3 regions of the Tepiditoga spiralis genome follow, and region 3 is predicted to be linked to each of the others. Evidence: riboswitches for the same ligand, from Rfam matches in the RefSeq annotation. Region 3 holds a riboswitch; each other region holds the start of a gene.
What was found. Region 3 has a riboswitch for cobalamin ahead of IGS63_RS02270 (YitT family protein). Riboswitches for the same ligand answer to the same signal wherever they lie in the genome.
Positions count from the first base shown of each region.

Region 1: it holds a riboswitch for cobalamin, as region 3 does, so the genes downstream of both, IGS63_RS08940 (precorrin-8X methylmutase) here and IGS63_RS02270 (YitT family protein) in region 3, are expected to answer to the same signal.
Region 2: it holds a riboswitch for cobalamin, as region 3 does, so the genes downstream of both, IGS63_RS06910 (HutD family protein) here and IGS63_RS02270 (YitT family protein) in region 3, are expected to answer to the same signal.

Region 1 is NZ_AP018712.1:1,906,273-1,917,448, forward strand. Features, by position in the region: gene IGS63_RS08905 (FecCD family ABC transporter permease) at 1-602, opposite strand, end outside; gene IGS63_RS08910 (precorrin-6A/cobalt-precorrin-6A reductase) at 599-1,309, opposite strand; gene IGS63_RS08915 (precorrin-3B C(17)-methyltransferase) at 1,306-2,019, opposite strand; gene IGS63_RS08920 (cobalamin biosynthesis protein) at 2,016-2,993, opposite strand; gene IGS63_RS08925 (cobalt-precorrin-4/precorrin-4 C(11)-methyltransferase) at 2,990-3,709, opposite strand; gene IGS63_RS08930 (SAM-dependent methyltransferase) at 3,706-4,905, opposite strand; gene cbiD (cobalt-precorrin-5B (C(1))-methyltransferase CbiD) at 4,902-5,978, opposite strand; gene IGS63_RS08940 (precorrin-8X methylmutase) at 5,962-6,573, opposite strand; cobalamin riboswitch at 6,667-6,852, opposite strand; rRNA gene rrf (5S ribosomal RNA) at 7,130-7,244, opposite strand; rRNA gene IGS63_RS08950 (23S ribosomal RNA) at 7,275-10,192, opposite strand; tRNA gene IGS63_RS08955 (tRNA-Ala) at 10,239-10,314, opposite strand; rRNA gene IGS63_RS08960 (16S ribosomal RNA) at 10,362-11,176, opposite strand, start outside.
Region 2 is NZ_AP018712.1:1,486,011-1,497,186, forward strand. Features, by position in the region: rRNA gene IGS63_RS06875 (16S ribosomal RNA) at 1-217, shown strand, start outside; tRNA gene IGS63_RS06880 (tRNA-Ala) at 265-340, shown strand; rRNA gene IGS63_RS06885 (23S ribosomal RNA) at 387-3,304, shown strand; rRNA gene rrf (5S ribosomal RNA) at 3,335-3,449, shown strand; gene IGS63_RS06895 (metallophosphoesterase family protein) at 3,572-4,576, opposite strand; gene IGS63_RS06900 (aldo/keto reductase) at 4,597-5,496, opposite strand; gene IGS63_RS06905 (YaiI/YqxD family protein) at 5,483-5,935, opposite strand; gene IGS63_RS06910 (HutD family protein) at 5,932-6,504, opposite strand; cobalamin riboswitch at 6,698-6,876, opposite strand; gene purN (phosphoribosylglycinamide formyltransferase) at 6,917-7,456, opposite strand; gene purM (phosphoribosylformylglycinamidine cyclo-ligase) at 7,453-8,412, opposite strand; gene purF (amidophosphoribosyltransferase) at 8,412-9,767, opposite strand; gene purL (phosphoribosylformylglycinamidine synthase subunit PurL) at 9,771-11,176, opposite strand, start outside.
Region 3 is NZ_AP018712.1:508,697-519,872, reverse strand. Features, by position in the region: gene IGS63_RS02295 (AAA family ATPase) at 1-1,589, opposite strand, end outside; gene IGS63_RS02290 (Gfo/Idh/MocA family protein) at 1,689-2,756, opposite strand; gene IGS63_RS02285 (nucleotide sugar dehydrogenase) at 2,767-4,071, opposite strand; gene IGS63_RS02280 (DegT/DnrJ/EryC1/StrS family aminotransferase) at 4,074-5,225, opposite strand; gene IGS63_RS02275 (winged helix-turn-helix transcriptional regulator) at 5,228-5,875, opposite strand; gene IGS63_RS02270 (YitT family protein) at 6,032-6,889, opposite strand; cobalamin riboswitch at 6,938-7,101, opposite strand; gene IGS63_RS02265 (M42 family metallopeptidase) at 7,207-8,238, opposite strand; gene IGS63_RS02260 (sensor histidine kinase) at 8,228-9,547, opposite strand; gene IGS63_RS02255 (response regulator transcription factor) at 9,522-10,181, opposite strand; gene IGS63_RS02250 (type II secretion system protein D) at 10,219-11,176, opposite strand, start outside.

The DNA.
Region 1 (11,176 bases), 1.1 Mb from region 3:
AATATTAATACTTCTGCCCATGTTCTTGATGAAAAACTTCCCATTAACCAAAATATTATTGAAGATACTTCTTCATTTGATAAATATTTAATAAGACTTAACCCCGCTGAAAAAAATGCAGAAACTATAATACCACTTAAAATTAATGAAACTGAACTCAATCTTCTTTGATATGTACCTAATCTTATTACTAAAAATAAAGTCATTAATGAAAATATAAATGCAAAAAATGGTATTGTTGCTATTCCAAAAAAATTAAATCCACAAAGTATAGAAATTGCAGCTCCAAAAGATGCACCAGAAGATATTCCTAAAGTATATGGATCAGCCAATGGATTTAATAATGAACTTTGAAAAATAACACCAGATAAACTTAAAGCAGTACCTGCAATTATTGAAGATAAAATTCTTGGTAACCTTACTTGAATTATTACGTACCAAAACATATCTTTTTTTGAAGTTCTTAATAAAGTTTCTAATATTATCTTTAAAACTTTTGAAAAGGATATTTTTATATATCCCATACCTGTATAAAAAATAACAGTTAATATTAGAATTATTATTCCAATACTTAAGAAATAATAATATTTTTTATTTTTCATAAATTATCAACTACTTTTAAAATATTCTCTAACGAATAATAAATTCTTCCATATTCTTTTAAAGGCATTTTTATAACAAAAAATGGTATTTTATTTTTTAAACAAAATTTTATTTTCTTATCTGTTTTTCCTTCTTTTCCAGAATCTTTAAATATTATTAAATCTGGTTTATAAAATTTAATTATTTCATTTAATTCATTATCTATTTTGTTTGGATCAAATTTAATATGTTCAAAACCTTCAACCTTTTTTATAGATCTTATAATGATTTCAGGAAAATACTTTATCTTATTTAATTCATCAATTACTTTTAAACTTCCATTTGCTCCCAATAAACTCAAAATTTTTTTAAACTTATTTTCTTTTATTTTATGTACCATATCAAAATATGTCATTCCATTTGTAATCGGCTTCCTTTGATATCTAATTAACAAATTTTCAGGTATATTTTTTAAAAGATTAGAAATATTCATAGCGTGTGGATGTGTAAAATCTATTATCATATCTATATCATTTATTTTTTCATTATTTTTAAATTCAACAATTATTTTTTTATCAAAAAACATGTTTTTTATTTTAGAAACTTTAAATTCACAAGGATACTTAACAATAGGGTTTGAAGTTAAAGTTAAAGTATAATTTTTTAAAGTTGTCTTTAAACAAAACTCTCTTGAAGTTGATGTTCCACCTAAAACTAAAAAACTCACTGTTTATAACCTCTTGGAACATATATTTTATTGTTTTTTTCAATTGTATTTTCATCACAAAAAAATACTATACTCATCATATCTATATCATTTATCCAATCTATATTTGAAGTTGATTTTATATAATATGATCGTTGATTTGGTAAAAAAGCATTTTTTACAATACCAATATAAAACTCATTTCTTTCTTTTTTAAATATTTCAAAAACTTTTTTTAATTGATGCTTTCTTATCTTACTAATTGGATTATAAATAACTGTAGTAACTCCACTTTTAGCAAAATATGTTGCTCTCATTACTATTTTTTCCCATTCAACTAAAATATCACTCATACTAATCACTGCAAAATCTAAAGTTAAAGGGGCTCCAAGAAGTGCTGCTGCAGAATTTGCAGCAGTAATTCCTGGAACAATTTCAACATTCTCACATAAACTAATTGCCAAAGAAGCCATCCCATAAACACCCGAGTCCCCACTCGAAACAATAGCTACATTATAACCTTCATTTACTTTTCCAACAGCATGCTTTACTCTCTCTACTTCTTTTCTCATACCAGTATGAATAAAATTTTTTTCATTAAAATATTTTTTTATTCTATCAATATATTTTGTATATCCAACAATATAATCAACTTTTTTTAAAACATCTATAGCATAATTACTCATATATTCTATTTTTCCTGGCCCTATACCAACAACAAAAAGCTTCATTTAATTACCTCCGGTATATCTTCTTCGAGATAAGGATTTTTCCAATATTTTTGTATTCTAAAAATTGAAAATTTTATATTTTTATCTTTAATAGTTATTAATTCTTCCATATTATTTGAAGCTAAAAAACAAGCAGGTCTGCATATTTCAGATATTCCCATGTGCTTTTTAACAATATTTTCCTTATCAATATTTAATTTATCTATTGCTTTCTGAAGTTCAAAATTATTATATCCTTTAGTATGCGTTACATTTATTTTCCTTGAAAATTCATGAAACACTTTAGTATTCCATTTTTTTTCATGACTAACAAGAATTTGAATTCTATTTCTAAATTTTACATCTATTAATTCTAAATATTTTTTATAGATATAATCTGCATTTTCATTTTTATGAAATCCAATACCAAGAACTAAATCTTTTGGTATTAAATTTAAAATTTTACCTCCACTTTCATAACAAACATCAGCTTTTTCTGAAGTTATATAATACTTTGGTAATTCAAAATAATTTGGAAGATTAACACTTATTTTTTTTTCATTTAATAACTTTGAATTAATTAGCTTTATATTTTCTTTTTTATCAACTATTAAATTATTTCTTCTTGCAAATAAATCTATTCCAATTAAATTTTGTGTATCTGTTGCAGTTGTTATTACTGAAATACTTTTTATTTCTTTTTCTATTCTTAAACTTAAATCTAAAGCACCACCAAAATGTGAAGATAATAAAGGAATACAATACCTTAATTTTTCATCTAATACAACAATAGCTGGATCAAAAAGTTTTGATTTTGACATAAGTTTTAAATACCTCGTAATTATCCCTATACTTCCAATAAAAATAATTGCATTGTAATATTTAAAACCTTTTAAAATTTTTTCTTTTAAATTTTCACCTTCAATCAATACCGCATATGGAAAAAAATTTTTTATATTCTTAATTTTTCTAACAGTTATTAATGCATATTTCATCTTCTATCCCTATGTGTGAAATTTGGATCATAAAGTTTAGATCTTTTTTCCCCATTTTTTCTTATTAAAAATAAAGATAATGAATTTGGAAAATCTATTTTTTCCCATTCTGATAATTTTTTAAACTCTATTTTTTGTTCTTTTCTTGTTATTTTATGACCAACATATAAAATTGAATCTTTAGGATAATACTTTTTTAATAATTTTAAAACTTCTTCTTGCATTGTACTTGAGAGATAAATTGCAGTAGTTGGTTGTTGAGACAATAAAACATCTAAATCCTCTGGAACTTTTGTTCTTCCTGAAAGTCTTGTAATTAAAATTGATTGTACTACTTCTGGTAAAGTCATTTCAATTCCAAGTTCAGCAGCAAAAGCAACATGAGCACCTACACCTGGTATAACTTTAACTTTTATATCTCTTTCTAATAAAAGTTTTATTTCTTCTTCTATTGCTCCATAAACTGTTGGATCACCAGAATGTAACCTAACAATAATTTTATTTTTATTATGATTATTTACTAAAATATCAATAATTTCTTCTAAAGTTAATGATGCACTATCTACTTTTAAAGAATTGTTTTTACACCAAATTAAAACTTCTTTACTGACAGTTGATCCTGTGTACAAAACTACATCTGCTTTTTTTAATAAATTCATCCCTTTTACAGTTATTAATTCTGGATCACCAGGACCACTTCCAACTATATAAATCATACTTTTACTCCTTTTATAATATACAATACATGCTCTCCTATAAATGTTGTTTTTTCTCCAATTTTTTTAGATTTTGATTTAGTATACATTTCTATTTCGTATTCTATATTATCTATTTTTGAAAAAACATTCAAACTTTCAATTGTAGTTATTGCGCCAACAAAATTTGTTCCTCTTTTTATTGAATTAATAACTTTTTTTATGCTTTCAAAATTTATTCCACCACCAAAATGAATTAAATCAGGACTTGGTATTTTATCAACAACATTTTCATAAGAATTGTTAATTGTAATTATATTTGGATAAATACTTACATTTTCATTTAATTTTTCATACCTTTCAATATTTTTTTCTATTGAATAAACCCTTCCTTTATTTCCCAACAAACTTGAAATCCAAATTGAAGTTGCACCACTTCCACTTCCTAAATCCCAAACTATTTGATCATACTTTAAATTCATACTATTTATTATTAAAGCCCTTGACCAATCTCTTGAAACTGGAATATTTTTTACATTCAATTCCTCATTTTTTGGAAACATATTAAAAAAATTTTTTTCTAAAGGTTTTATAAATAAAATTAATCTTCCCTTTTTTAATTGAATAAATTCATTTGGAATAAAAGAAAATAAATACTCTTTTTTAGTTCCAAGTTCATATCCACCATATACTCTACAATTAATGTTTTTTAATCTTTTCATTAAATTATAATAATCATCGAGATTTTTTACAAAGTATCCAACAGGCTTTCCAGCATTTAAATACTTTATTGTTTCTGTTTGCGGCGTCAAAATATCTTCAGCATTATGTCCACTAACCAAAACCATATCATTTACCCATATCTTATGTTTTGCACATAAATATATAACTGATGAAGGAGTTGGAAGTATAACATATTCATCTTTATTTAATTTTTCCATTATTTTTTTTGCATAACTAAATATTAAAGGATTACCTGCAACACATAAAACTGAATTTTTATATTTTCTTAACTCTTCAATCATTTCAGTAATTCTTTCATTTAGTAAAGAATCTCTTATTTCTAATTCTCTATACTTTGCAAATTCATTAATTTTTCTTGCAGTAGATAAAGAATGTTTAAAACCAACAAAAAAATCAGAATTTTTTATTATATTTATAGCTTCTACACTCATTTTTTCATATTCATTAATTTGAGTTCCTATTATATAAATCATTTATAACCTCCATCTTGTAGTACATTTGTTTTATAAAAAAGAGTTACTCTATACTCTGCATCTTGAAATTCTTTTAACTTTTTTATTATTGCATTAACTATTAACTTGAATATACCATTATAATCAATTTTATTTTTTTCATAAAAATCTATTATTTGAGAAACAGGGTTTAACTTTAATATTGAACTTATAATATTTTCATCATATTTTTTCATATAAATAATTGTATATAAAGCAAGAATTTCATTCATACTCCCACTAACTCTACTATCTGTGTTAAAATTTCCAGCAGCTAACTTTATTATTTTTTGAAAACTTCCAGAAATATGTATTTTATTGAACTTTCTTTTTTTTGCTTCTTTTATTGAAAAACCAAAATAATTGCCACATAATACTATATTTTTCTTATCACCAAAGTTTTTTTTATAATTACTTTCTCCTCTTCCACCTAAAACAAATACTATTTCTTCATATTCTTTTCTTATAACATCCATTTGAGGTAATAAAGAATTTTTCCAAGCTTCTTCACTCATTGGTTCTATCATTCCACTAGTACCAATTATTGAAATTCCATTCACTATTCCCAATCTTTTATTAAAAGTCTGCTTTGCTAATTCTTTTCCATTTTCTACTCCAACATATATGTCTGAACCATTTATATTGAAACTTTTTAAAACATCTATCATCATTTTTCTTGGAACGGGATTTATTGCAGGTTCTCCTTTTTTTATTTTCAAACCATCTTTTGTAATTATTCCAACTCCTCCTGCAGAAAAAAATTTATATCCTTTTTTTTTGAATACTGATGCAGAAAATATAATTGAATTATTTGTAATATCAATATCATCACCAGAATCTTTTTTTACCATACAAAAGTATTTATTATTAATTATTTTTCCATTTTCTATTCTTATTTTAATATTAAAACCATTGGGTAAAAGTAAATCCACAAATTTTGGTATATTTCCAGTTATTTGCCATAAAACAGAAGCCTTTAAAGCAGCAGTCGCTGCAGTACCAGTAGTAAAACCTCTTCTTAGCTTTTTTCCATTTACATTAATATACCAATTCACTCTTTAACTCCTTCATTAATGCATTTATAATTGCTGCAGCTATATTACTTCCACCTTGTCTTCCAGGTAAAGTTATACAGGGAATTTTAGATTTTATTAACTCATTTTTCCATTCAGCAGCTCCAACAAATCCAACAGGAACTCCTACTATAAAATCAATATCCTTGTATTCAATTAATTTTCTTAAAGCAGTAGGAGCATTCCCAATTGCAAATAATTTATAATTATTATTTAAAGCCTTCTCCATTGAAATATAAGACCTTGAAACTTTCATACTCTTTGCCTTTTCAGAAACATCTTTATCTGATATATAAGTTTCTACCTTTAAATCTTTAAAAATTCTTTTTGAAATTCCCGCAGCAACCATCTTAACATCAGTAACAATCACTCTTTTTTTAAAAGCTTTTTTAAAACCTTCATAAAAATTATTAGAAAAATATAAACTTTCTCCTATTTTAGGATCACCAGTTGTATGAATAACACGTTTTACAACAGACAATTTAGGTCCAGAAAAATTCTTTAAACTTCCTCTTTCCCTCATTAAATTTTCAATTATTTTAAAACTTTTGTTTTCAATTTCCTTTGGATTTAACATATTACCTCCAAAAAAAAGCATCGTCTTCTCCAGAAAACGATGCTTTTTATTTTTTATATAAAAAACTCCTACTTTCTATTCCCGGAGAAAGTAAAAACAACTACTATTTAGGCAGTTCTCCTGACTTACAGATCTTCCTACTCATCATACCTTCCCAGATAAAACCAGTGGCATTTTATGATTTTCGTCCCTGCTTACAGTGGCCGGACCGTTTTGGATTTTCACCAAATTCTCTTTTAAGTCTAATTTTATTTAGACACCTAAAAAGTTCGATATTAAATTTTCTAATTCATTCTAACAAAAAAAAGATTAGCTGTCAATTCTAATTAATAATAATTAAAAACAATAAAAGCTATATTTCTTGAATTTGTTTGAGCTTACTAAAAATCAAACAAATTATTTAATAATAAAGTTTTAATTATTTTTAATAAATTTATCAAAAATTAATAAAATATCATATTATATATATAATAGAATATGAAATTAAAATAATGATTACTTTATAATTTAAAAAAAAGAAAAGAGTCAACCGAAAAGGTTGACTCAAAGAAAAGTGGCGGGACAAAAACCTACTCTTGCACACACGAAGTGTACTACCATCGGCAGATAAAGGCTTAACGGCCAGGTTCGGAATGGTTCTGGGTGGTTCCCCTTACCTTATCCTCGTCCCAAATTATTCACTCACTAGTGCATAAGAAAGTTTGTCCAAAGCCTCGGGTTATTAGTACCACTCGACTCAATACATCACTGCACTTACATCTGTGGCCTATCTATGTTCTAGTCTCGAACTACCCTTACCTCATAAATGAGCGGGAAGCCTTATCTTGGAGCCCGTTTCCCGCTTAGATGCTTTCAGCGGTTATCGGTCATGTACTTAGCTACTCAGCTCCTGCCATTTGCCTGACAGCTGATTCACCAGCGGTACACTCACTCCGGTCCTCTCGTACTAAGAGCAACCCTCCTCAAGCTTCCTACGCCCGCAGCAGATAGGGACCGAACTGTCTTACGACGTTCTGAACCCAGCTCACGTACCGCTTTAATGGGCGAACAGCCCAACCCTTGGGACCGACTTCAGCCCCAGGATGCGATGAGCCGACATCGAGGTGCCAAACAACGCCGTCGATATGAACTCTCGAGCGTCATTAGCCTGTTATCCCCAGGGTAACTTTTATCCGTTGATCGACCGCGCTTCCACTCGCCTCGGCCGGGTCACTAGGACCATGTTTCCATTCTGCTCGACCTGTCAGTCTCGCAGTCAAGCCGGCTTTTGCCCTTGCACTCACCGGTGGATTTCCAACCCACCTGAGCCGACCTTCGTACGCCTCCGTTACTCTTTAGGAGGCAACCGCCCCAGTCAAACTGCCCACCTAACGCTGTCCGGCTCATGCTCTTCACATTCCACCGTTAGTAAATCATTATAATGAGGGTGGTATCCCAACGTCGGCTCTAGAAAACCTTGCGATCTCCCTTCTTCGCCTCCCACCTATCCTGTACACATTATAACCATTTACAACGTCAGGCTACAGTAAAACTCCATGGGGTCTTTCCGTCTAACTGCGGGTTGTGGGCATCTTCACCCACTCTGTAATTTCGCCGGATCCTCTGTTGAGACAGCTCCCAGATCGTTACGCCATTCATGCAGGTCGGAACTTACCCGACAAGGAATTTCGCTACCTTAGGACCGTTATAGTTACGGCCGCCGTTTACCGGGGCTTCGTTTCGTAGCTCTCACCACTCCACTTAACCTTCCGGCACTGGGCAGGCGTCAGTCCATATACTTCCACTTTTTGTGTTCGCATAGACCTGTGTTTTTGGTAAACAGTCGCCTGGGACTTTCCACTTCGACTCTCAATCGCATTTTGCAACACCATCAAGAGCACCCCTTCTCCCGAAGTTACGGGGCTATTTTGCCTAGTTCCTTAACAGAGGTTATTCCGCTCCCCTTAGTTTTCTCAACCCGTCTACCTGTGTCGGTTTACGGAACGGTCAGTATTTCTCTCAAGCGATATACGAGGCTTTTCTTGGCAGTGTGACTCCTCCCCGTTAGACTTACGTCCTTCCCTTCACAGCTTTTCCTCCACAAGCGGTTTTCCCTACTCGTTTCTTCGGCTTTACTGCTTAGAAGACCTTGCAACTTGGTCTCGGCGATTCACCTCCTGCGTCCCCCCTTATATCTCGTTCATACTGGTACAGGACTCTTTACCTGTTTCCCATCGATTACCCCTTTCGGGTTCACCTTAGGCTCCGACTTACCCTGGGTGGACGACCCTTCCCCAGGTACCCTTAGACTTTCGGGGTGAATGATTCTCACATTCATTTCGCTACTCATGCCCGCATCCGCTCTTGTGTCTCGTCCAGCAAACCTTCCAGTTTACCTTCTCCCTACTACACAATGCTCTCCTACCAATTGGATTACTCCAATTCCGCAGCTTCGGTGTATGGCTTTAGCTCCGTTACATTTTCGGCGCATTGTTCTTCAACCAGTGAGCTGTTACGCACTCTTTAAAGGGTGGCTGCTTCTAAGCCAACCTCCTGGCTGTCTTCAGAACTTCACTACCTTTCACACTTAGCCATTTCTTCGGAACCTTAGCTGGCGGTCTGGGCTGTTTCCCTTTCGACCACGGAGCTTATCCCCCGTAGTCTGTCTCCCGACTATTCAGTATTGGTATTCGGAGTTTGACTGATTTCTGAGGTCGCCCCCATACGTCAATCAGTGCTCTACCCCCAATACTTTCTTTGTCGAGGCCGTGCCTACACACGTTTCGGAGAGAACCAGCTATCACCCAGTTCGATTAGCTTTTCACTGCTATCCACATGTCATCCGAAGATTTTTCACTACCTACCGGTTCGGTCCTCCACTTAGTTTTACCTAACTTTCAACCTGCACATGGATAGATCACTGGGCTTCGGGTCTATCGCATTTGACTTTCGCTCTTTTAAAACTCGGTTTCCCTTCGGCTTCGTCTCTTTCGACTTAACCTCGCCATATACGATAACTCGCGGGCACATTAATCAAAAGGCACACGGTCACTTCCGCTCCCGTTTCCTGTAGGCATACAGTTTCAGGTTCTCTTTCACTCCCCTCACGGGGTCCTTTTCACCTTTCCCTCACGGTACTATTCGCTATCGGTCGACCAGGAGTATTTAGCCTTGGAGAGTGGTCTCCCCTGATTCACGCAGGATTCCTCGTGTCCCACGCTACTTGGGATCAGCTTCGATTAGTTTACGAGTTTTCGTCTACAGGACTTTCACCTTCTTTGGTTTATCTTCCCATATACTTCGACTTCCTCTTTACCTATTCCCTCTATTTACAGTTCGAGTTAAGCTGTCCCTCTACCCCAAATTGACAACGGCTGTACCCTTTTACATCAATTTGGTTTGGGCTCTTCCCTTTTCGCTCGCCACTACTCAGGGAATCTCTTTGATTTCTTTTCCTCCAGCTACTATGATGTTTCACTTCGCTGGGTTCGCCTCCCTTTCGGGCTCTTCCGGGTTTCCCCATTCGGATATCTACGGTTCTTCGATTGCTTGCTTCTCCCCGTAGCTTTTCGCAGCTTGCCACGTCCTTCTTCGCCTCTGGTCGCCTAGGCATCCCCTGTATGCCCTTTTTACTTTGGACTTTCTTTCTTATGCACTTGTCAATGAACTTTTCTGAATGATTTCTTTGGTGGAGTGAAGGGGGCTCGAACCCCTGGCCTTCTGCTTGCAAAGCAGATGCTCTCCCAACTGAGCTACCACCCCGTTCTTTTGCTCACTCAATAATGGATAGAGGTAGTTGTTCTCCTTAGAAAGGAGGTGATCCAGGCGCACCTTCCGGTACACCTACCTTGTTACGACTTCGCCCCCCTCACTAGCTCCACCCTCGATGCATCCGTTCCTTGCGGTTACAGCATCCATCTTCGGGCGTTTCCAACTCGGGTGGCGTGACGGGCGGTGTGTACAAGACCCGAGAACGTATTCACCGCAGTTTGGCTGACCTGCGATTACTAGCGATTCCGGTTTCATGCAGGCGGGTTTCAGCCTGCAATCCGAATTGAGGTACAGTTTGTGAGATTTGCTCCACTTCTCAGCTTCGCTTCCCTCTGTCCGTACCATTGTAGCACGTGTGTCGCCCAGAACATAAGGGGCACGCTTACCTGACGTCATCCCCTCCTTCCTCCGTCTCGTCGACGGCTGTCCCATTAGAGTAGCCCATCTTCACATGCTGGCAACTAATGGCAGGGGTTGCGCTCGTTGCGGGACTTAACCCAACACCTCACGGCACGAGCTGACGACGGCCGTGCACCACCTGTGTGAGACTCCTTTCTTGCGAAAGTTAGTAGTATCTCTACTACCTTATCTCCATGTCAATTCCTGGTAAGGTTCTTCGGTTAGCTTCGAATTAAACCACATGCTCCACCGCTTGTGCGGGTCCCCGTCAATTCCTTTGAGTTTCATCCTTGCGGACGTACTCCCCAGGCGGTTCACTTATCGCGTTTGCTTCAGCACGGAACTTTGACATCCCACACCTAGTGAACATCGTTTACGGCTAGGACTACCCGGGTATCTAATCCGGTTCGCTCCCCTAGCTTTCGAACCTCAGCGTCAGGATTACTCCAGAAAA
Region 2 (11,176 bases), 980 kb from region 3:
ATGAAACCGGAATCGCTAGTAATCGCAGGTCAGCCAAACTGCGGTGAATACGTTCTCGGGTCTTGTACACACCGCCCGTCACGCCACCCGAGTTGGAAACGCCCGAAGATGGATGCTGTAACCGCAAGGAACGGATGCATCGAGGGTGGAGCTAGTGAGGGGGGCGAAGTCGTAACAAGGTAGGTGTACCGGAAGGTGCGCCTGGATCACCTCCTTTCTAAGGAGAACAACTACCTCTATCCATTATTGAGTGAGCAAAAGAACGGGGTGGTAGCTCAGTTGGGAGAGCATCTGCTTTGCAAGCAGAAGGCCAGGGGTTCGAGCCCCCTTCACTCCACCAAAGAAATCATTCAGAAAAGTTCATTGACAAGTGCATAAGAAAGAAAGTCCAAAGTAAAAAGGGCATACAGGGGATGCCTAGGCGACCAGAGGCGAAGAAGGACGTGGCAAGCTGCGAAAAGCTACGGGGAGAAGCAAGCAATCGAAGAACCGTAGATATCCGAATGGGGAAACCCGGAAGAGCCCGAAAGGGAGGCGAACCCAGCGAAGTGAAACATCATAGTAGCTGGAGGAAAAGAAATCAAAGAGATTCCCTGAGTAGTGGCGAGCGAAAAGGGAAGAGCCCAAACCAAATTGATGTAAAAGGGTACAGCCGTTGTCAATTTGGGGTAGAGGGACAGCTTAACTCGAACTGTAAATAGAGGGAATAGGTAAAGAGGAAGTCGAAGTATATGGGAAGATAAACCAAAGAAGGTGAAAGTCCTGTAGACGAAAACTCGTAAACTAATCGAAGCTGATCCCAAGTAGCGTGGGACACGAGGAATCCTGCGTGAATCAGGGGAGACCACTCTCCAAGGCTAAATACTCCTGGTCGACCGATAGCGAATAGTACCGTGAGGGAAAGGTGAAAAGGACCCCGTGAGGGGAGTGAAAGAGAACCTGAAACTGTATGCCTACAGGAAACGGGAGCGGAAGTGACCGTGTGCCTTTTGATTAATGTGCCCGCGAGTTATCGTATATGGCGAGGTTAAGTCGAAAGAGACGAAGCCGAAGGGAAACCGAGTTTTAAAAGAGCGAAAGTCAAATGCGATAGACCCGAAGCCCAGTGATCTATCCATGTGCAGGTTGAAAGTTAGGTAAAACTAAGTGGAGGACCGAACCGGTAGGTAGTGAAAAATCTTCGGATGACATGTGGATAGCAGTGAAAAGCTAATCGAACTGGGTGATAGCTGGTTCTCTCCGAAACGTGTGTAGGCACGGCCTCGACAAAGAAAGTATTGGGGGTAGAGCACTGATTGACGTATGGGGGCGACCTCAGAAATCAGTCAAACTCCGAATACCAATACTGAATAGTCGGGAGACAGACTACGGGGGATAAGCTCCGTGGTCGAAAGGGAAACAGCCCAGACCGCCAGCTAAGGTTCCGAAGAAATGGCTAAGTGTGAAAGGTAGTGAAGTTCTGAAGACAGCCAGGAGGTTGGCTTAGAAGCAGCCACCCTTTAAAGAGTGCGTAACAGCTCACTGGTTGAAGAACAATGCGCCGAAAATGTAACGGAGCTAAAGCCATACACCGAAGCTGCGGAATTGGAGTAATCCAATTGGTAGGAGAGCATTGTGTAGTAGGGAGAAGGTAAACTGGAAGGTTTGCTGGACGAGACACAAGAGCGGATGCGGGCATGAGTAGCGAAATGAATGTGAGAATCATTCACCCCGAAAGTCTAAGGGTACCTGGGGAAGGGTCGTCCACCCAGGGTAAGTCGGAGCCTAAGGTGAACCCGAAAGGGGTAATCGATGGGAAACAGGTAAAGAGTCCTGTACCAGTATGAACGAGATATAAGGGGGGACGCAGGAGGTGAATCGCCGAGACCAAGTTGCAAGGTCTTCTAAGCAGTAAAGCCGAAGAAACGAGTAGGGAAAACCGCTTGTGGAGGAAAAGCTGTGAAGGGAAGGACGTAAGTCTAACGGGGAGGAGTCACACTGCCAAGAAAAGCCTCGTATATCGCTTGAGAGAAATACTGACCGTTCCGTAAACCGACACAGGTAGACGGGTTGAGAAAACTAAGGGGAGCGGAATAACCTCTGTTAAGGAACTAGGCAAAATAGCCCCGTAACTTCGGGAGAAGGGGTGCTCTTGATGGTGTTGCAAAATGCGATTGAGAGTCGAAGTGGAAAGTCCCAGGCGACTGTTTACCAAAAACACAGGTCTATGCGAACACAAAAAGTGGAAGTATATGGACTGACGCCTGCCCAGTGCCGGAAGGTTAAGTGGAGTGGTGAGAGCTACGAAACGAAGCCCCGGTAAACGGCGGCCGTAACTATAACGGTCCTAAGGTAGCGAAATTCCTTGTCGGGTAAGTTCCGACCTGCATGAATGGCGTAACGATCTGGGAGCTGTCTCAACAGAGGATCCGGCGAAATTACAGAGTGGGTGAAGATGCCCACAACCCGCAGTTAGACGGAAAGACCCCATGGAGTTTTACTGTAGCCTGACGTTGTAAATGGTTATAATGTGTACAGGATAGGTGGGAGGCGAAGAAGGGAGATCGCAAGGTTTTCTAGAGCCGACGTTGGGATACCACCCTCATTATAATGATTTACTAACGGTGGAATGTGAAGAGCATGAGCCGGACAGCGTTAGGTGGGCAGTTTGACTGGGGCGGTTGCCTCCTAAAGAGTAACGGAGGCGTACGAAGGTCGGCTCAGGTGGGTTGGAAATCCACCGGTGAGTGCAAGGGCAAAAGCCGGCTTGACTGCGAGACTGACAGGTCGAGCAGAATGGAAACATGGTCCTAGTGACCCGGCCGAGGCGAGTGGAAGCGCGGTCGATCAACGGATAAAAGTTACCCTGGGGATAACAGGCTAATGACGCTCGAGAGTTCATATCGACGGCGTTGTTTGGCACCTCGATGTCGGCTCATCGCATCCTGGGGCTGAAGTCGGTCCCAAGGGTTGGGCTGTTCGCCCATTAAAGCGGTACGTGAGCTGGGTTCAGAACGTCGTAAGACAGTTCGGTCCCTATCTGCTGCGGGCGTAGGAAGCTTGAGGAGGGTTGCTCTTAGTACGAGAGGACCGGAGTGAGTGTACCGCTGGTGAATCAGCTGTCAGGCAAATGGCAGGAGCTGAGTAGCTAAGTACATGACCGATAACCGCTGAAAGCATCTAAGCGGGAAACGGGCTCCAAGATAAGGCTTCCCGCTCATTTATGAGGTAAGGGTAGTTCGAGACTAGAACATAGATAGGCCACAGATGTAAGTGCAGTGATGTATTGAGTCGAGTGGTACTAATAACCCGAGGCTTTGGACAAACTTTCTTATGCACTAGTGAGTGAATAATTTGGGACGAGGATAAGGTAAGGGGAACCACCCAGATCCATTCCGAACCTGGCCGTTAAGCCTTTATCTGCCGATGGTAGTACACTTCGTGTGTGCAAGAGTAGGTTTTTGTCCCGCCACTTTTCTTTGAGTCAACCTTTTCGGTTGACTCTTTTCTTTTTTAAAAAAAGAAATTATTATATATTTAACAAAAAATAAAGAAGCGGCTAAGCCGCTTCTATTTTATAAAGTTTTGTATATTATTTATTATTTTTTGACTTAATATTTTTCAAATATATTATTAAAATCAAAAGTGTTGAAAGTGCAAAAATTATTGCCCAATAGTTTATTGCTATAAATGCATAAAGATATAACCATAAAAATGCACCAACTCTATCTATAAAATTAAAATCAGGTGAATTTAATTTGTGTACATCATAAGTTACATCATTGTTTTTTACTGTAACCTTTATATAATGGTAAAAATCATGATTTTTGTTACTGCCAACAAGTTCTGCACCACCACCACCTGTAACTATATAAGGTATTCCTTCAAAATTACCTTTATAATATCCATGAATATGTCCAAAAAATATTTTATCTATTTTATATGATTTTAATATACTCATTAATTTTTTTGCATTGTTTAGATTTTTCATTGAATGACCAGGTTGGTTTTCCATTTTTACTCTTGGATCAAATATTGGTACGTGCATAAATATAAAAGTATGATCAAATTTTTTTGATTCATTTAATTTTTTTATTAACCACTTCATTTGCCACAAATCAATATTTTCTTCATTTGAATTATTTAAAACAATAAAATATGAATTTTTTGTATTAAATGAATAATATAATGGTCCAAACAACATGTTATATTTATCAGTACCACCATCGGCTACATCATGATTTCCACATACTGGTAAAAAAGGTTTGTTTAAAGTTTTTATTTGTTTTATAAAAAAACTATATTTTATTGGATTTCCATCAAAAACCATATCTCCCGTATTTATTATAAATTTTATTGAATCATCATTATTTACATCTTTTATTATTTTACTGAATGTAGAGATTGAATTTTTATTGTCTCCCATAACAACAAAAGAAAAATCATCTGTTGTTGTCGAATTGTTTATTTTTTGTACACTGTTATAAATTATATTTTCATCTTGATCATTTATAAATGGATATATAATTTTAATTAATGAAACTAATGAGATTATTAATACAAAAATTATTAATAATTTTTCAGTAAATTTTTTCATTTTATTTATCACCTTTCATTTTAATATACATTATGACCTAATGAAGTTGTATAAATTTTAAACCATTGTTCTTTTGTTAATTTTATATTTAATGAATCAATTGCAATTTTTAATCTTTCTACTTTTCCACTTCCTATTATTGGTAAAATACCTGCTGGATGATTTAAAATCCAAGCATATATAACTTTGTCAATAGAATTTAAGTTTAATTCTTTTGCTACTTCATTTAATACATTATTCAATTTTTTACTTTTTTCATCATTGGGTTTAAATAATAATCCTCCAGCATTAGGAGACCATGCCATTGGATTTACCCTTTTTTTCATTAAAAAATTAATTTCATCATTTTTAAAGTTTGAAAGATTGTATGGTGATACTTCAATTTGATTTGTAATTAATGGAAAGTTTAATCTTGATTCGATCATTTTAAATTGTTGTGATGTGAAATTTGAAACACCAAAGTGTAGTACTTTTCCATCACGTTTTAATTCATTAAATGCTTCTGCAACTTTATTAGGATTCATTAAAGGATCAGGACGATGTATTAATAATAAATCTATATAGTCTGTGTTTAAGTTTTTTAATGATGTTTCTACAGATTTTATTATGTGTTCTTTACTTGTATCATAGTACTTTATGTGATTTTTTTTTGAAAGGACAATGCCACATTTTGTAATTATCTGTATTCTTCTTCTCAAATCTTTTTTATCTTTTAAAACTTCTCCAAAGATTTTTTCACAAGTATAATTTCCATATATATCAGCATGATCAAAGGTTGTTACTCCAATATCGATATCTTTTTCAATTAATTTTAAAAGTTCTTTTTTTGTATAGTTCCATGTGTTCAAACGCATCATTCCATGTACTATTTTAGATAGTATTAATCCACTGTTTGAAAGATTAATTTCATTTGTATTCATTTTTTATCCCCCTTTTTATAATTGTTAGAAAAGAATTTTTAAATTTAATATCATCTTCTTTTGTTCTTTTTGAAGGACCTTTTATATTTTTTCCACTTCTTCTACTTTTTGCCCCAAGATATCTACTCATTAAAAATGAATCAATATTAAATTCGTTAAATATAATTCCACTAAAACTAATAGGAATAGTTTTTTTTGATAATGCTAATGAAGCTAATCCATAATCATTTGTAATAACTATATCTTTTTCTTTTGATGAATTAATTAAAACTAAGTCAACAGAATCTCTACCTGGAGCTACCTTTATTATTTTAGCATAATCAATATTTATATTATGATCAGTACTTGCAAAAATTATAACTTCAATATTATATTTTTTAGCAATTTCTATTATTATATTTTTTACTGGACATGCATCACCATCGACTAAAATTCTCATACTTTAAAAACCTTTGCATATATTAAAGTTGATTGTTCATATTTTTCTATTATTATTTTTCCATCAAAGTCAGTTATTTCTAAAGTATTTTCTGAATTTAGTGTATATTTTTTGTTTTCTATATAAAAATCAAACCTTCCATTTTTTGAATAAAAAATATATGTATTTTTTTTTTCTAATTTTTTAGAAATACTTTTGTTTTTAAAAATAATTTTTTTTATATCTCCATCAAAATTTTTAGAAAGCATTAAATTAAAATCAGTTACTTTTCCAAAACTTTTTGTTTCCCAATCTCCCATAAAAGAATCTTTTTCATATTGAGATAAAATTTTTTCATAATGATTTTCATGAATTAATTTTATTTTTCCTTCTAAAATCATCAATATTCTTTTTATTTTTAATAACTTTGTAAAATTAGATTTTTCTGTTTCAACTGTAGCTGTACTAACTCTCCATAAAAAATTTCTTTTCTCATAAATTGAATTTTCTGGATAGATTTTTAATTCTGTTGTTTTTCCACCAGACCATTTGGATATTTTTAATTTATTTTTTTCAGTAAGTTTTATCATTATTACCTCCTTAATCTTATTACTATTATACATCAATAAATCCATAATTAAAAAATAAATAAACGGGAGCATTGCTCCCGTTTAACACACAACATCACACAGAGGTAAAAAAAACTCCTGAATTCAGATACTCCGAAAACAGGATTTTTTAATTAATTTAAAAAATTTGTTCACTTTCTATTCCCGGAGAAAGTAAAAACTTATTTTTTAGGCAGTTCTCCTGACTTATAGTTCTTCCTACTAATCATACCTTCCCAGAAAAATTCCAGTGGTTTTTAATGATTTTCGTCGCTATTTACAGTGGCCGGACCGTTTTGGATTTACACCAAATTTTCTTTTAAGTCTTACGACACCTAAAAAATTTTATATTAACTTTTAACTTATTCTAACAAAAAAAATCGTTATTGTCAATTCAAATATTCAATAGTTTTTTAATTATTTTTGGGTATATTTTGTGTTCTATTATGTGTATTTGAGTTTCAAGGGCATCAATGTTTTTTGTATAATCTATTTTTATTATTTCTTGTTCTATAATCTTTCCTGTATCCATACCTTCATCAACATAATGTATAGTTACCCCTGTATATTTTACTCCATAATTGTAAGCTTTTTCAATAGAATGTGTCCCTGGAAAAGCTGGTAATAATGATGGGTGTATATTTACTATTTTATTCTTATAATAATTTACTATTTCTGGAGGTAATATTTTCATGTATCCTGCTAATACTATCAAATCAAATTTTAAGTTTTTTAATTTTTCAAATAATTTTTTGTTGTATATTATTTTATTTTTTTCAGATATTATTGTATAAGGTACTTTTAATTTTTTTGCTCTTTCAATTACATAAGCATTTTTTTTATTGCATATTAAATGAGTAATATTTATATTTTCGTTTTTTAAGGCTTCAAAATTAGATCCATTTCCTGAGGCTAATACAATTATTTTTTTCATCTTATTATTTCTACTCCAATACTTCCTTTTTCAACTTTACCTAATATTATGGGATCCTCGCCCATATTTTTTAATTCATCTAAAACTATTTTTTCATTTTCTTTTGAAACGGCATAAATAATAGTAATTCCCATATTGAATGTTTTTAACATATCATCTATATTTACTCCAGCTTCTCTTATTTCATCAAATATTTCTGGTAAGTTCCAATTCATATTTATTTTGGCAGTTAATCCTTCAGGTATTATTCTAATTAAATTTCCTTCTATTCCTCCACCAGTTATGTGTGCTGCAGCATGTATATAATTTTTAATTTTTAAAGTTTGTTTTACTATTAATTTAGTTGGAGCTATTATTTTTTTAGAATATTTTAATTTTTTTTCTTCTAATAGTTTTCTTACAAGTGAAAATCCATTTGAATGTACTCCATTTGATTTTATTGCAATTAAAATATCATTTTCTTTAACTTTTTCTTTTGATAGTATTTCGTTTTTTTCTACTATTCCAACAACAAATCCATCAACGTCAACCTTTCCTTTTGAAAATATTCCAGGTAATTCTGCTGTTTCACCACCTATTAATTGACAGTCTAATTTTTTTAGTTCTTTTGAAAGTTCTTTAACAAAGTTTGATGCGTCAATTGGGTTTAATTTGCCTGTTGCATAATAGTCCATAAAAAATAATGGTTTTGCTCCCATACATACTAAATCATTTAAATTCATGGCTATTAAATCTATAGCTGCTGTATTCCATTGTTTTTCTTCTTCTAATAACATCATTTTTGTACCAACACCATCTGTAGAAGATACTAAAACTGGTTCATTATAATCTTTTAAGTATTTATATATAGGGAATGTTCCTCCATATAAGCCTTTGTTTTCTCCAAGTTCTTCGCTTATATTTTCTAACATTTTATCAGCATTATCTATATTAACTCCACTTTTTTTATAATCCATTATTTACCTCCAAAGCAAAAGAAACAATAATTTTTATATTCTGATCCAAGAATTTCTTTTACACCATTCAATGAAACATATCCAAGAGAATCGGCATGAATTTCACTTTTTATATCTTCTATATTTTTTTGTGCTATCAAATCTTTTTTATTGGGTATATCTACTCCCCAACTACATGTATCTTTTACAGCAGGACTTGCAATTCTAACATGTACTTCATTAGCACCAGCTTCTTTTAACATATCTACAATTCTTTTCATGGTAGTTCCTCTTACTATTGAATCATCTATTAATACAATTCTTTTATTTTTTATAACTTGAATTATTGGAGATAATTTTCTTCTTACTCCTATTTCTCTATTGGTTTGTCCAGGGTTTATAAAGGTTCTTCCAATATATCTGTTTTTCATTAATCCTAATTCTATTGGTATTCCAGATATCTTTGAATAACCCAATGCTCCAGAAAAACCGCTCTCCATAACTGGAACAACTATATCTGCATCAACTGGATTTTCAATTGCACATTGTTGACCGAGTCTTTCACGCATTAAATGAACATTTCTTCCAAATACATTTGAATCGGGTCTTGCAAAATAAACATGTTCAAAAAAGCAATGTTTATATTCATTTGTTTCATGTTGTATGCTTTTTACTTCATATTTTGAAATTTCAACTGCTTCTCCTGGTTTTATTTCACGAATTTTTTTATAATTGGGGTTTAAAAACTTGAAACCACAATCTTCTGATGAAATATAATGACCATATTCATCTTCATAAATAGAAAGAGGTCTATAGCCTTTTTTATCACGTATAGCTATTATTCTATCTTCAAATAAAATTAATAATGAATATGATGGTTTAATATTTTCAAATATTATTGAGGATATTTCTTCAAGAGTCCATTTGTGTGGTGGAGTTTTTAACTTACCAACCAAAATATGCAAAATTAATTCAGTATCTGAACCTGTCATAAATATTGTTCCATTTTTTTCCAACTCTCTTTTCACTTTTTCAGCATTTTCAATTTGACCATTATGAGCTATTGAAAAGTACTCATTTTTATATTTTATTAGAAAAGGCTGAGCATTGTCAGCAGAAGAACCACCTTTTGTTGAGTATCTAACATGACCTATTCCAAGTGTTCCAGTTATTTCGTTCAATACTTTATCATTGAAAACTTGTGAAACAGTTCCAGATTTTTTATATAATTCTATTTTTTTAAAATTTGAACAGGCTATTCCAGCTGCTTCTTGCCCTCTATGTTGAAGAGCAATTAATCCTTCAACAATATAAGGAGATACATTAGCTTCATTTTTTAAAAAAACACCAAAAACTCCACATTCTTCCATTAACATAACTTAATCCTCCATTATTTTTTGAAGGGTATTGTAGTAACTATCTTTTAATTCATTCAAATGTATACTGCCAAAACCAGCATTGTATCCGTATTCAAAAGGCATTACTGTACCCAATTCAGTAAATTCCATTTTCATTTCAGTAACTAATTCTTCAAAAAGATTTGTTTTTTCTGCTGGAACAGAAACGATGAATCTTGATTGATTTTCACCAAAATATTCTTCTATTGATTCTCCAATTTTACCATTAAAACCTAAGTTACCAGTAATACAAGATTCAGCAATTGCCACTGCTAATCCACCATCTGAAACATCGTGAACCATATTAACTAAGTTTTTATCTATTAAATTCAAAATAACTTTATGAAGTCCAAGTTCAAATAAAGTTCTTACTCTATCTATAGTACCTCCAATGAACCCATTCATTTTTAAATATAAACTTCCGCCAATGAATTCTTTATTCATAATTGTTTTACCAACTAAATATACTTTATCTGAAGGAAATTTAAAGTCCATAGTCATTGTTTTCTTTAAATCAGATACTTCTCCAACCATTCCTATTACAGGTGTTGGATATATTGCTTCTGTTTCTGATTCATTATAAAAACTAACATTACCTCCAGTTACAGGAGTTTCTAATTCTCTACATGCAGATCCAATTCCTTTTATAGATTGTTCAAATTGCCAACGCACAGTTGAATTTTCAGGATTTCCAAAGTTCATATTATCTGTAATTCCTAATGGTTTTGCACCAACAGCAATTAGATTTCTTGCTGCTTCATATACTATATTTCTACTTCCTTCATATGGATCTAAAAATGTATAAAGTCCATTTCCATCTATTGTAACAGCAATTCCCTTATGATTCCCTTTTATCCATAAAACAGAAGCATCAGCTTTACCAGGGGTAATTACCGTATTTGTTCCAACTTTGTAATCATATTGTTCAAAAACCCATTTTTTATTTGTTATATTTGGATGTTTTAATAAATCTAATAATATTCTTCTTGAATTTGTTGTTATTTCAGGATATTTTCTGGCTCTATGAACATAAAAATATCCAGGAACTTCACTTTTTACATACAATTGTGGTGCATTTACCAATAGTTTTATTGGAACATTACAAAGTTCTTTTTCATTCATATATAATTTCATCTTTTTTTCATAAGTTGTTTTTCCAACAATAGCAAAATCTAAAAAGTATTTTTTAGCAATTCTTTCTACTTCTGCTTCCCATCCAGGTTCTATTAAGAACAACATTCTTTCTTGAGATTCAGATAACATTATTTCCCAAGGCTGCATATTTTCTTCTCTAACAGGTACATTTTCAAGGTTTAAAATACAACCTAAGTTACCTTTATCTGCCATTTCAGATGAAGAACTTAAAAAACCAGCTGCTCCCATATCTT
Region 3 (11,176 bases):
TCTTTTATCTTTTCTTGATATATTTTTTCTGTATAGTCTTTCTTTTTTATGTATTTTAATTCTATTATTGCATTGTAGGGTACTTCTTCGTATCTTTTAAACATTGCTAAATCTATGTATCCACTTTCTACTGGATACTCGCTTTTAACGTATGCCCAGGGGGTTAAGATTAAATAACTAAACAGTAGCATCTTTATATGTTTTTCACTAAAGCTTTGAAAGTCTCTGTCTGATAGTTTTTTCAATACATTTTCTATTTCATTTGCAAATGGGTTTATGTTTCCATCTATTACTATCCTTTTTACTGCAAGTTCTAACTTTTCTGTATTTATATAACTCTTTGCTCTATCTTCTATTGATTCTACAAAGTACTCTGAATATAACTTTTTCATTGAATAGTTTGGTATCTTTAAGTATGTATAAAAGTTTTCTTTTTCAAAGGTTAAAAATCCTAAATAAAAGAGTAAGGTTTTTATATCTTTTATATCGAGTTTTCTTTCCATGTTAAAGGCTTGTGTTAATACTTCTATTTCTGTTTTTGAGTTTAATAGTATTTCATTCAAAAGTTCATTTACAACTTCATGGCTATTTTTTTCTGTATTTATTCCAACGATTTCACCAAGTTTAAATAAATTTTGTATTTTTTTATAGTCACTTGCTATATTCATATCTATTATATCTTCTGGTTTTCTCTTTTCTCTGTTGTATTCAGAGATGAAGTATAAGACCATATCACTGTTATAAACCTTTTTTTTTGCATGTTTATTGAACATGTATCCATTGTAGCTAAACTTCATATCTTGTAAAATATCATCATTTATTTGATATTCTTTCAGAATATCTTTGACTTCACTTTCAGTGAATCCCATCATTTCATTTAATTCTAAAGTTGTTGACATGTTTTTTGAGATGTTGAATCCACTCGTTAAACTATCTAAGGTTATTGGTGCTACTCCTGTTATGAATAGTCTGTCTATAACAGATCGTGTTCCTTCTTTTATTACTTCATAAAACTTTCTAACAAAACCTGTTTTACTGACGATATTTTTAAATTCATCGAGTTTAAAACTCAAAAGTTCATTTGCAAAGTGGTCGTATTCATCTATTAATAAGTATATTTTTGTTTTTAAGTTTAGTTTGTTATATTTGTTTATAAACTCTCTAAAAAGTTCTGAAGGTTCATTTTTACTTTTGTCTAATGTAATATTTAAGTTGTACTTATATATAAAAGTATCTAATTTTTCATAAATTTCATCTTTAAATCCATACTTCAACTCTTCTTTACTGTCTGTATTCAATCCAGAAAAATTAAACTCTAAAATATGATAACTATTTTTTTTAGGTGTTGGATGTTTTTGTATGTATAAGTCTTTAAAGATAGTATCAAACTCATCTGAGTACTTAACATCGTAGTACTTACTCATAGTGTCGAGCCACAAACTTTTACCAAACTTTCTTGGCCTTAAAAATAATATATATGATTCTGGCATATCTTCAATTATTTCTATATACTTAGTTTTATCTACATAGTAAAAATTTTCAGTTCGTATTTTTTTAAAATTTTGAAGTCCATATGGTACTTTTTTCATTTTGATCACCTCTGTTTTATTATAACACAATTGAGTAATTGAATAATAATAAACAAGTTTATAATAGATATAAGTAAAAAAAATAACAGACAACGTCTGTTATTTTTTCATTTCTATTGATGAAAATTCAAATGGAAAGTTTATAGTCTTTCCTGTTTTTGATGATTTATAAATTGCTAATACAGCTTCAACTGCTTTTTTCCCATCTTCTCCACTAACATATGGTTTTCTATTTTCATTGATTGCTTCAATGAAATCTTTGTAAAGTGGAATGTGTCCTGCACCATATACAGTATCTGGATCTGGCAATGATTGATAAGGATGTCCATCTTCATTTTCAAACTTCCAAGTTTCTATTTTGTTTACTGCAAGACCACCTATAACAACGCTTCCTTTTTCACCAAATACCGATAAAGTTTCATTTAAGTTTTTTGGATAAACATTTGCTGTTCCTTCTATTATTCCAACTCCACCATTTTTAAATTTTACTATTGCACTTCCAAAATCTTCTGCTTCATTGTAATCATGATTGAAGTTTTCTATTCTTCCTGTTATGGATTCTATTTCTCCACCAAAGGTCCATATTAGTAAATCTATTCCATGAGTACATTGATTCATGAGAGTTCCTCCATCCATCTCCCATGTTCCTCTCCATTTTGCTTGTTCATAATAATCTTTATTTCTATTCCATCTAATAGATATTTGACCATGAAATAACTCACCAAAATCACCATTTTCAATTTTCTTTCTAAGTTCTTGTACGGGAGGATTGAATCTATTTTGAAAACATACTCCCAGTTTTAAATTTTTTTCTTTTGAAAGTTTTATCATTTCATCCATGTGTTTTGTAGATAGTGCCATAGGCTTTTCTGTTAAAACGTGTTTTTCATTGTTCATAGCTTTCATTGCTATTTCATAGTGTTTTCCGCTTTCTGTTGTTATTGATACTCCATCTATATCTTTTCTTTTTAATATTTCATTGTAATCTGTATAAATTTCTGGTTTTTTTAGTCCAGCATCTTTTATTATATTTGCAAGGGTTTCTGCTCTTTCTTCTATTATATCTGCAACAGCTACTAACTCTATATTTTCTTTATTGTTTATTATTGCTTCTGTATGTTTTTTAGTTGCTATTCTTCCACAACCTATTATTGCCCATCTTAGCATGTTTTTCCCCCTATAATATAACTATCTTTTCTCTATTTTCTTTTACATTTTTCATTATATTTTTTGTATCAAAGATTATTTTAGCATTTTTTGCAACAAAGTCGTAGTCTATATTTGTGTGACCTGTAGTTACAACTACTGCATCAGCATTTTTTAATAATTCTTCTGTTAATTCAACTGTTTTTACAGTATCTCCATTCCATTTAAATTCAGCTACCCAAGGGTCAACTACTGTAACATCTGCTCTTTTCTTTTCAAGATGTTCTAAAACCTTTAATGCTGGAGATTCTCTCATATCATCTATATCATTTTTATATGCTATACCAAGCATTACTATCTTTGCGCCATTCATACACTTTTTATTTTCATTCAACAAGTCCATTACTCTTTCTACAACGTATTCTGGCATATAATCATTTATTTCTCCAGACATCTCAATTATTCTTGTATGATAATCGTATTCTCTTGCTTTATAAGTCAAATAAAATGGATCTATTGGTATACAGTGACCGCCAACTCCTGGACCTGGATAGAATGGCATGAATCCAAATGGTTTTGTTGCAGCTGCATCTATTACTTCCCACAAGTTTATTCCCATTTTTTTTGCAACTATTGCCATTTCATTTATAAAGGCTATATTTACTATTCTAAAAGAATTTTCAAGTATCTTTGCCATTTCAGCTTCTTTTGGTGAAGAAACACAGAATACTTCTGCATCTAATATACTTTCATATAAAGCTTTTGCAACTTTTGTTGAAGCTTCTGATACACCTCCTACTACTTTAGGAGTATTTTTAGTTTTAAATCTTATATTTCCTGGATCCACTCTTTCTGGACTGAATGCAAGATAAAAATCTTCTCCTGCTTTTAATCCACTTTCTTCAAGTATTGGTTGCATAACTTCTTCAGTTGTTCCAGGATAAGTTGTACTTTCTAAAACAACGAGCATTTCTTTGTGAATTCTCTTTGCAACTTCTCTTGTTGATGCTTCAACATAAGTTAAATCTGGTTGTTTAAATTTATCGAGTGGTGTTGGCACACATATCATAACAGCATCACAACTTTCAAGTTCATCAAAATTTGTGCTTGCTTTTATTTTTCCATTTTTTACTAAATCTTTTAATTCACTGTCTACAACATCACCTATATAATTAATACCTTCATTTACCATCTTAACTTTACTTTCTTGAACATCAAATCCAATTACATTGTATCCAGCCTTTGCTTTTTCTACTGCAAGAGGTAGTCCAACATATCCAAGACCTATTACTCCAAGTTTTGCTGTTTTATCATTTATTTTATCTATTAATGCCACTTTTATTCCCCCTTAAAATAATTTTTTATTGTTTTTACAACATGTTCTTGCTCTTTTTCTGTTAATTCTGGAAATATTGGAAGAGCTATTGTTGTTTTACACGCTTTTTCTGTAATAGGAAAATCTCCTTCTTTATATCCGAGATCTTCAAAACATTTTTGAAGATGAAGTCCTTTTGGATAATATATTGAAGTTCCAATTTCGTTTTCTTTTAAATGTTTAAATAGTTCATCTCTATTTCCACTCTTTAAAGTTATAACATATTGATGATAAACGTGCGTTCTATCTTTAAATACTTCTGGATACTCTATGTATTCATTTAGTCCATTTTCTGTAAATAGCTTTTTGTATATTTTTGCTACATTTATTCTTTTTTCTATGTATTCATCTAACTGTTTTAATTTTATGTCAAGTATAGCTGCTTGTACTTCATCAAGTCTTGAATTAAATCCAACTTCATCATGATAGTACTTTTTTGATGCTCCGTGAACTCTCAAATACTTTGCTTTTTGAGAGAGTTCGTCATTGTTTGATACAATCATTCCACCATCACCATATCCACCAAGATTTTTTGTTGGAAAAAATGATATAGTTCCAAACTCACTTGCAGTTCCTGCATATATCTTTTTGTCTCCATCGTACCAAACAGCTCCTATTGCTTGTGCAGTATCTTCTATTACTTTTAAATTATACTTTTCTTTGAGTTCTAATAACTTCTTCATATCAACTGTTTTTCCAAATAAATGAACAGGTATTATTGCCTTTATTTTTTCTTTTTGTGGATGTGTTTTTAAAATTCTTTCTACTTCATTTAAATCTATGTTATAATATTTTTCTTCTATATCCACAAAGATTGGAGTTAATCCATTTCTAACTATACAACTTGCAGTTGCAAAAAATGTGTAAGGTGTTGTTATTACATAATCACCAGGATTTAAATTTAAAGCTTTTACAGCAATAACAAGTGCATCTGAACCATTTGCAACACCAATTGCATTTTTAACATTCATATATTTTTCTATATTTTCTTCTAAATTTTTTACATGTTTTCCAAGAACAACCTTTCCGCTTTTAAAAATCTCATCAATTGTATTTAAAACTTCAGTTCTTATTTTTTCATACTGCCTTGTCATATCAAAAAGTGGTACTTTCATATTTAAGCCTCCTTCAATGAAACCTTTCCTTCATTGTCTATTTTAAAAATTTGTATATTTTTTAATCCAAAGTTTTTTGCTTTTTTCAATATTTCTTCATAATGTCTAAATGAAGCTATTATAATTGCATCATAATTTTTATTTTTCATTGATTCTGGAGAAAAAATTTTTATATTGTAAAGTTTTTCTCCTATTTTTAATGGTGATTCATCTATAAAGCCTTTTATTTCTATGTTTTCACTATTTAAAACTTTTAAAAGTATTCCTCCAACAACACCTGCACCGTATAAATATATGTTCTTTAAAGATTTATTTTTTATTTGATATAAAACACCATCAAAAGATATTTTTGTTTCTGCATACATCTTCGATACTTCGCTGGTATAAGAAACTATTAAAAACTGTAATCTCTTTATTCCATCTTCAGTCAATTTATACTGCATACTTCTTCTCGTTTTTCCAACTTTGTTTATGTACTTTTTTTCTTCAAACTCTTTTAAGTATCTATTTACCATTGACGGCGCTATTCCAGCATTTTTTGCAAGTATTTCTTGAGATACATTAGAATCCTTTGATATTATTTGTAAAAGAACCATTTCTCTAAAGTTTGGTGATGGATTAAAAAAAGAATATTCTTCAAATTTAAACATATTACACCTCGATTATTCATTCACTAAGTGAATGATATCATTTTTTTAATTTTTTGTCAACTATTACTATTTTTTAATAATTTTTAGTATAAAAAAATATGCAAATTGATTTATCAAATTTGCATATTTTTGTCGTATAAGATAAAAATTAAAAAATTATATTACTTGTTTGAAGTTTTTAAAACCATATCCAATTACCGTAGAAATTGGTTGTACAGTTATGAAAGCATCTGGATCAATCGATTGAATTTTATGTATCATTTCATTTTTTTCTCTTCTACTTAAAGCTACATATATAAATTGTTTTTTTTGTCCAGAATAAGCTCCTTCAGCGTTTATAAGTGATGCACCTCTATCTAAATCTTTTAAGATATATTCTAATATTTCTTTTTTCTTTTCAGATATTATCATCATTGTAACATCTGTTGTTATTCCTCTAATAATGAAATCAACTGTTAAGCCATTTATAATAACTGATACAATAGAATACATTCCAACTGTTGGATCATATGCAATTCCTGCAAGAAGACCTATAATTAAATCAGACATTAAAAGACCTATACCAAGTGAAAGTCCAAAATATTTATTAAATATTTTAGCAATTATGTCAGTTCCACCTGTTGATGCATTTTGTGAAAAAGTAATTGCCATACCTGCAGCAGATATAACAACTCCAAAAAATACAGCTAAAAACATATCATTTCCAGTGTATTTTGGTATAGGGAGTATTCTATCAAACATATCAACAAAAAAGTTAAGAATAAAAGTACAATATATACTTTTTGCTCCAAACTCTTTTCCTATAAAAATAAATGAAAGGATAAATAGAATAATATTGACACCATACATCAATATACCAACTGGAACATGAATTACACTGTTTAAAACAATTGCAAGACCATTTGCTCCACCACAAGCTATATCATGTGGCATTAAGAATACAGCAAGTCCAAATGCAGTTAATAAAGCTCCAATAGTTGCAAAAAAATACTCTTTAAAAATAATTTTTTTCATAATATACCTCCATATAAAAATTTTTCTCAATTCAAACCAAGAAATTGAGATAAAAATTGAATTAAGACAGGTCTCCCGACTTCTGTATCATTCTACTAACTACACCTTCCCGATTTCTCAGTGGTATTTTGTAGTGTTCGTTCTCAGTTACGGTGGCTGGACCGTTTTGGATTTTCACCAAATTCCTAAATGCCTTAATTCTAAATTTATTATTTATTTGTAATATATACATGTAATAAAATGAGATGAATTATTTTAAAATTTATATAATTTTTAATTTGCTAAGATTATATTACGTGTAAACCTTCTAATTTAAATTAAACGATATAGTTTAATAAGAGTTTAGCAGTATTATCTAAAGATTTTATATGAGTTCTTTCATAATGATGTGTAGCATCTACACCAGGCCCAAGGAGTGCATAATTTACATCAACACCTTGATGAACTAGTTTGCTTGCATCAGAACCATATCTATTATACATGTCTACTTTATATTGTATATTGTTTTTTTCACATATTTTTTGTAATTTTTTTCTAAATGAAAAGTCATAAGGTCCCGATGTATCTCTTGCTGAAATACAAACAGAAAATTCATCAGAGTTTTGACCGAGTCCAACCGTTCCTATGTCTATTGCAATAAATTCATCAGTTTTTTCTGGAATAGCAGATATTCCATGACCAACTTCTTCATAATTACTTATAAAAAAGTGAGTTGTATATTTTGGTTCTATATTATTATCCTTAATATACTTACAAATGCCCATAATTATTGCAACGGCGGCTTTATCATCTAAATATCTTGATTTTATATAACCATTTTTTGTAATAGTAGTTCTTGTTTCGCAGTAAACAAAGTCTCCAACATTAATTCCTAATTTTAAAACGTCATCTTTATTTTTTACGTCTTCATCTAATCTTATTTCCATATTTTCATCAGATCTAATTGTTTCACGAGGAATCATTCCATGTATATGTACAGATTGTTTATCAAATAAAATTGTTCCTGTATATTCTTCTCCATTTAATGTTTTTACTATAACATTTTCTCCTTCAACAGAAGTCCAAGAAAAACCTCCTATTTGCGCCATTTTTAATCTTCCGTTATTTTTTATTTCTTTAACCATGGCTCCAAGTGTATCTATATGAGCTGATATAGTTTTATGATGTTCATCATCTTTTCCTTTTATTGTTGCTATAATAGCCCCTTTTTTAGTTCTTTTATGAGATATTTTAAGTTTATCAAACTCTTCTTCTACATTTTTTATGCCTTTTTCTGTATCTCCAGATGGACTATGTACTTTCATTATTTCTTTTAAATAGTTTAAGGTATATTCCATATCAATTTTCACTATTTTTTCCTCCAAACATAAGTTTAAATGAACTTCCTTCATTTATTTTTGAGTTTGCTACAATTTTGATATTTAATTTTTCACATAATTTTTTTGCTATTGAAAGACCTAATCCGTGCCCAAAATCTTTTCTTGAAGTATCAGCTTGATAAAATCTTTCAAATATATGTTCAACTTTATCTTCTGGTATACCAATACCAAAATCTTTAATAATTATTGAATTTTTATCATAAATTATTTCTATTTCTTTTTCCGAATATTTTACTGCATTTTCTATTAATGTTTTAAGTATTATAATTAAGTATTCAAAGGATGTTTCTACATTAAAGGATGTTCCTTTTTCTATAAATTTTCTTTCTTGAGTGTTATATAGTTTTAAAACTTCTTTAATTGCATCTGAAATATTAAAAATAGATATTTCAGGATTAAAGTCTGGTTTAGATAAAATTAGAAGTTTTTCTATCATAGATTTTAAATAATTGGTTGATGTTTCAATTTTTTCTATTGATTCTTCTAATAATTTTTCATCATTTTTTCCCCAACGCTTTAACATTTTAATATAACCATTTAATGTTGTCAAAGGTGTTCTTAGTTCATGGGAAACATCTGAAACAAATTGTTTTTGAATTTCATATCCTTGTTCGATTCTGTCTAACATAGAGTTTAATCGATTTGCTAATACTTGAAATTCAATAGTTTTTTGTTCTGGAACTCTTTCTAAATTTTCTATATTAATTTTAGAGAGTTTTTTTGAAATTTTTATAGTTGGACTCAAAGATTTTTTTGCTAATAAATATGAAATTATTATTGAAAATATTAATCCAAATATTAATATTATAATTGATATATAATTAAAAGCTCCCATAACTGCAGTGAATTCAAGTGAAGGTCCTCCAACTATCATCTTTGAGTTGTCAAATAGTCGTAAACCTACAAATATGTAGTATATTCCATTTTTTTTAATTGCTACTGGTGTTCCAGGTATTCTAAAGTTTTCATCTATTATTTTGTAAGGATCATTAATTAATTTGTTATCCAATATTACTATTTTATTTTCCATAAAACTTCGTTTTATTATATCTGTATTTTCTAAAAATTTTGAAAATATATCAGTTTCATCATTTTTTAGTATTTTATTTGGATTTATTTGATTAATTAAAGCTTTTGAGTATCCATGCAATGCTGTTGTTGATACTAGAATTTTCATAGAAAAAGTTATTATGGTTATTATAATAAAAACCATAATAGTAAAAAATATTGCTTGATTTAAAACAGCACTAGATTTAATCTTCTCTGATAACGTATCCAACACCTCTCACAGTTTTTATTTTTTTTCCATAATCTCCAAGTTTTTTTCTAAGATAATTAACATAAACCTCAACTATATTTAGGTTTTCATCTTCATATCCCCAAACTTCTTCTAAAATTTTTTCTTTTGAAACAACGATATTTTTATTCAATAATAATGTTTTTAAAATATTGAATTCAGTTAAACTTAAATGAAGTTCTTTGCCTTTTATAAAAACTTGCATTCTTTCTGGAAATAATTCTATATCTCCAGCTTTTATACTATTTTTTGTTTTTCCAAGGCGTCTTAATAAAGATTCTATTCTTGCAAAAACTTCTTCAACTTCAAAAGGTTTTACTATATAATCATCTGCATTTTTTAAACCATTTACCTTATCTTCTAACTCGCCTTTTGCAGTTAACATTATTATTCCAACATCTTTATCATAATTTCTTATTATTTCTGCAATTTCGAAGCCATTCCTTATTGGAAGCATTACGTCTAATAATATCACGTCAGGCTTAAAATTTCCATAAAACTCAACAGCTTCTTCACCATCTTTTGCAATTAATGTTTTATAACCTTCATGTTGTAACTCTAATTCAAGTAACCTTGCAATAGACGCATCATCTTCTACTATTAAAATATTATACATATATTACTCCTTTCAAAAAAAGACGGCAGAAGCCGTCTTAGAATTCAAAACTCACATAACCATTGATGTCATAATTAAGATTTTTATTTATTTTGAAGTTTAAATACATTAAAGTTTTATCAAAACTGAGTTTGTTTTTTACTAAAAATTCAGGAAGTATATTAAATTTATTAAAATCATAATTTAAATCAAAACCAATTCCAAAATTAATATATTTTATTATAGAAACATCTTTCATAAATCCCCAATAAAGTCCAAGATTATATCCAAGATTTGAAAGTTCTGGAGAAAGTTCATTATTTTTTATAGTTAATGAAGTTCCCAAAGATACCTTTCCAAGCATAAAAAATGGATCAAATTTTTGTTCTTCTATAAATGAAATTTTTGTATTTAATTTTGAATTTTCATCTAATGAAGCTTCCATTTCACCATTTATTCCCGAAACAATATCACTTTTAAATAAAATTTTAAAATCTTTATTGAAATCATAACTAAATTGTACATATTTGTCACTTATGCTTAAGCCTGCAGTATATAATAATTTATTTGTATATTCAATTCCTGTATTTACTTTGGCATAAGTTCCAACTGGTTTAGTTAAAGATGTTTGAATTTCAGGTAATAAATTATAAACAATTAAATAAAAGGCTCCATTTATATTGTATGCTGCATATATAGTATCTCCAACTTTTTGAGTTGAAGAAAATGAATTTAAGACAGTTGAATCTTGAGTTGTTATAGATGTTTTTAAAGAATATAAATTATTTTCTATAGCAATTTGACCATTTAACTTACTAAAATCTATACCAATTGAAAACTTTGCATAGTTTGTAGTTTCTATAAAACCAGTTTGCTCTATTCTTGTTAGACGAGTAAAGTTTTTTTGCAAGAAATTCAATGAGTTTTCAAACTTTACAGGAAAATCATAGTAGTTTAATTGTTGTATAGCTTGATAGGCACTTTGAGTTAATGAGTAAATATTGTACAAAAAGATA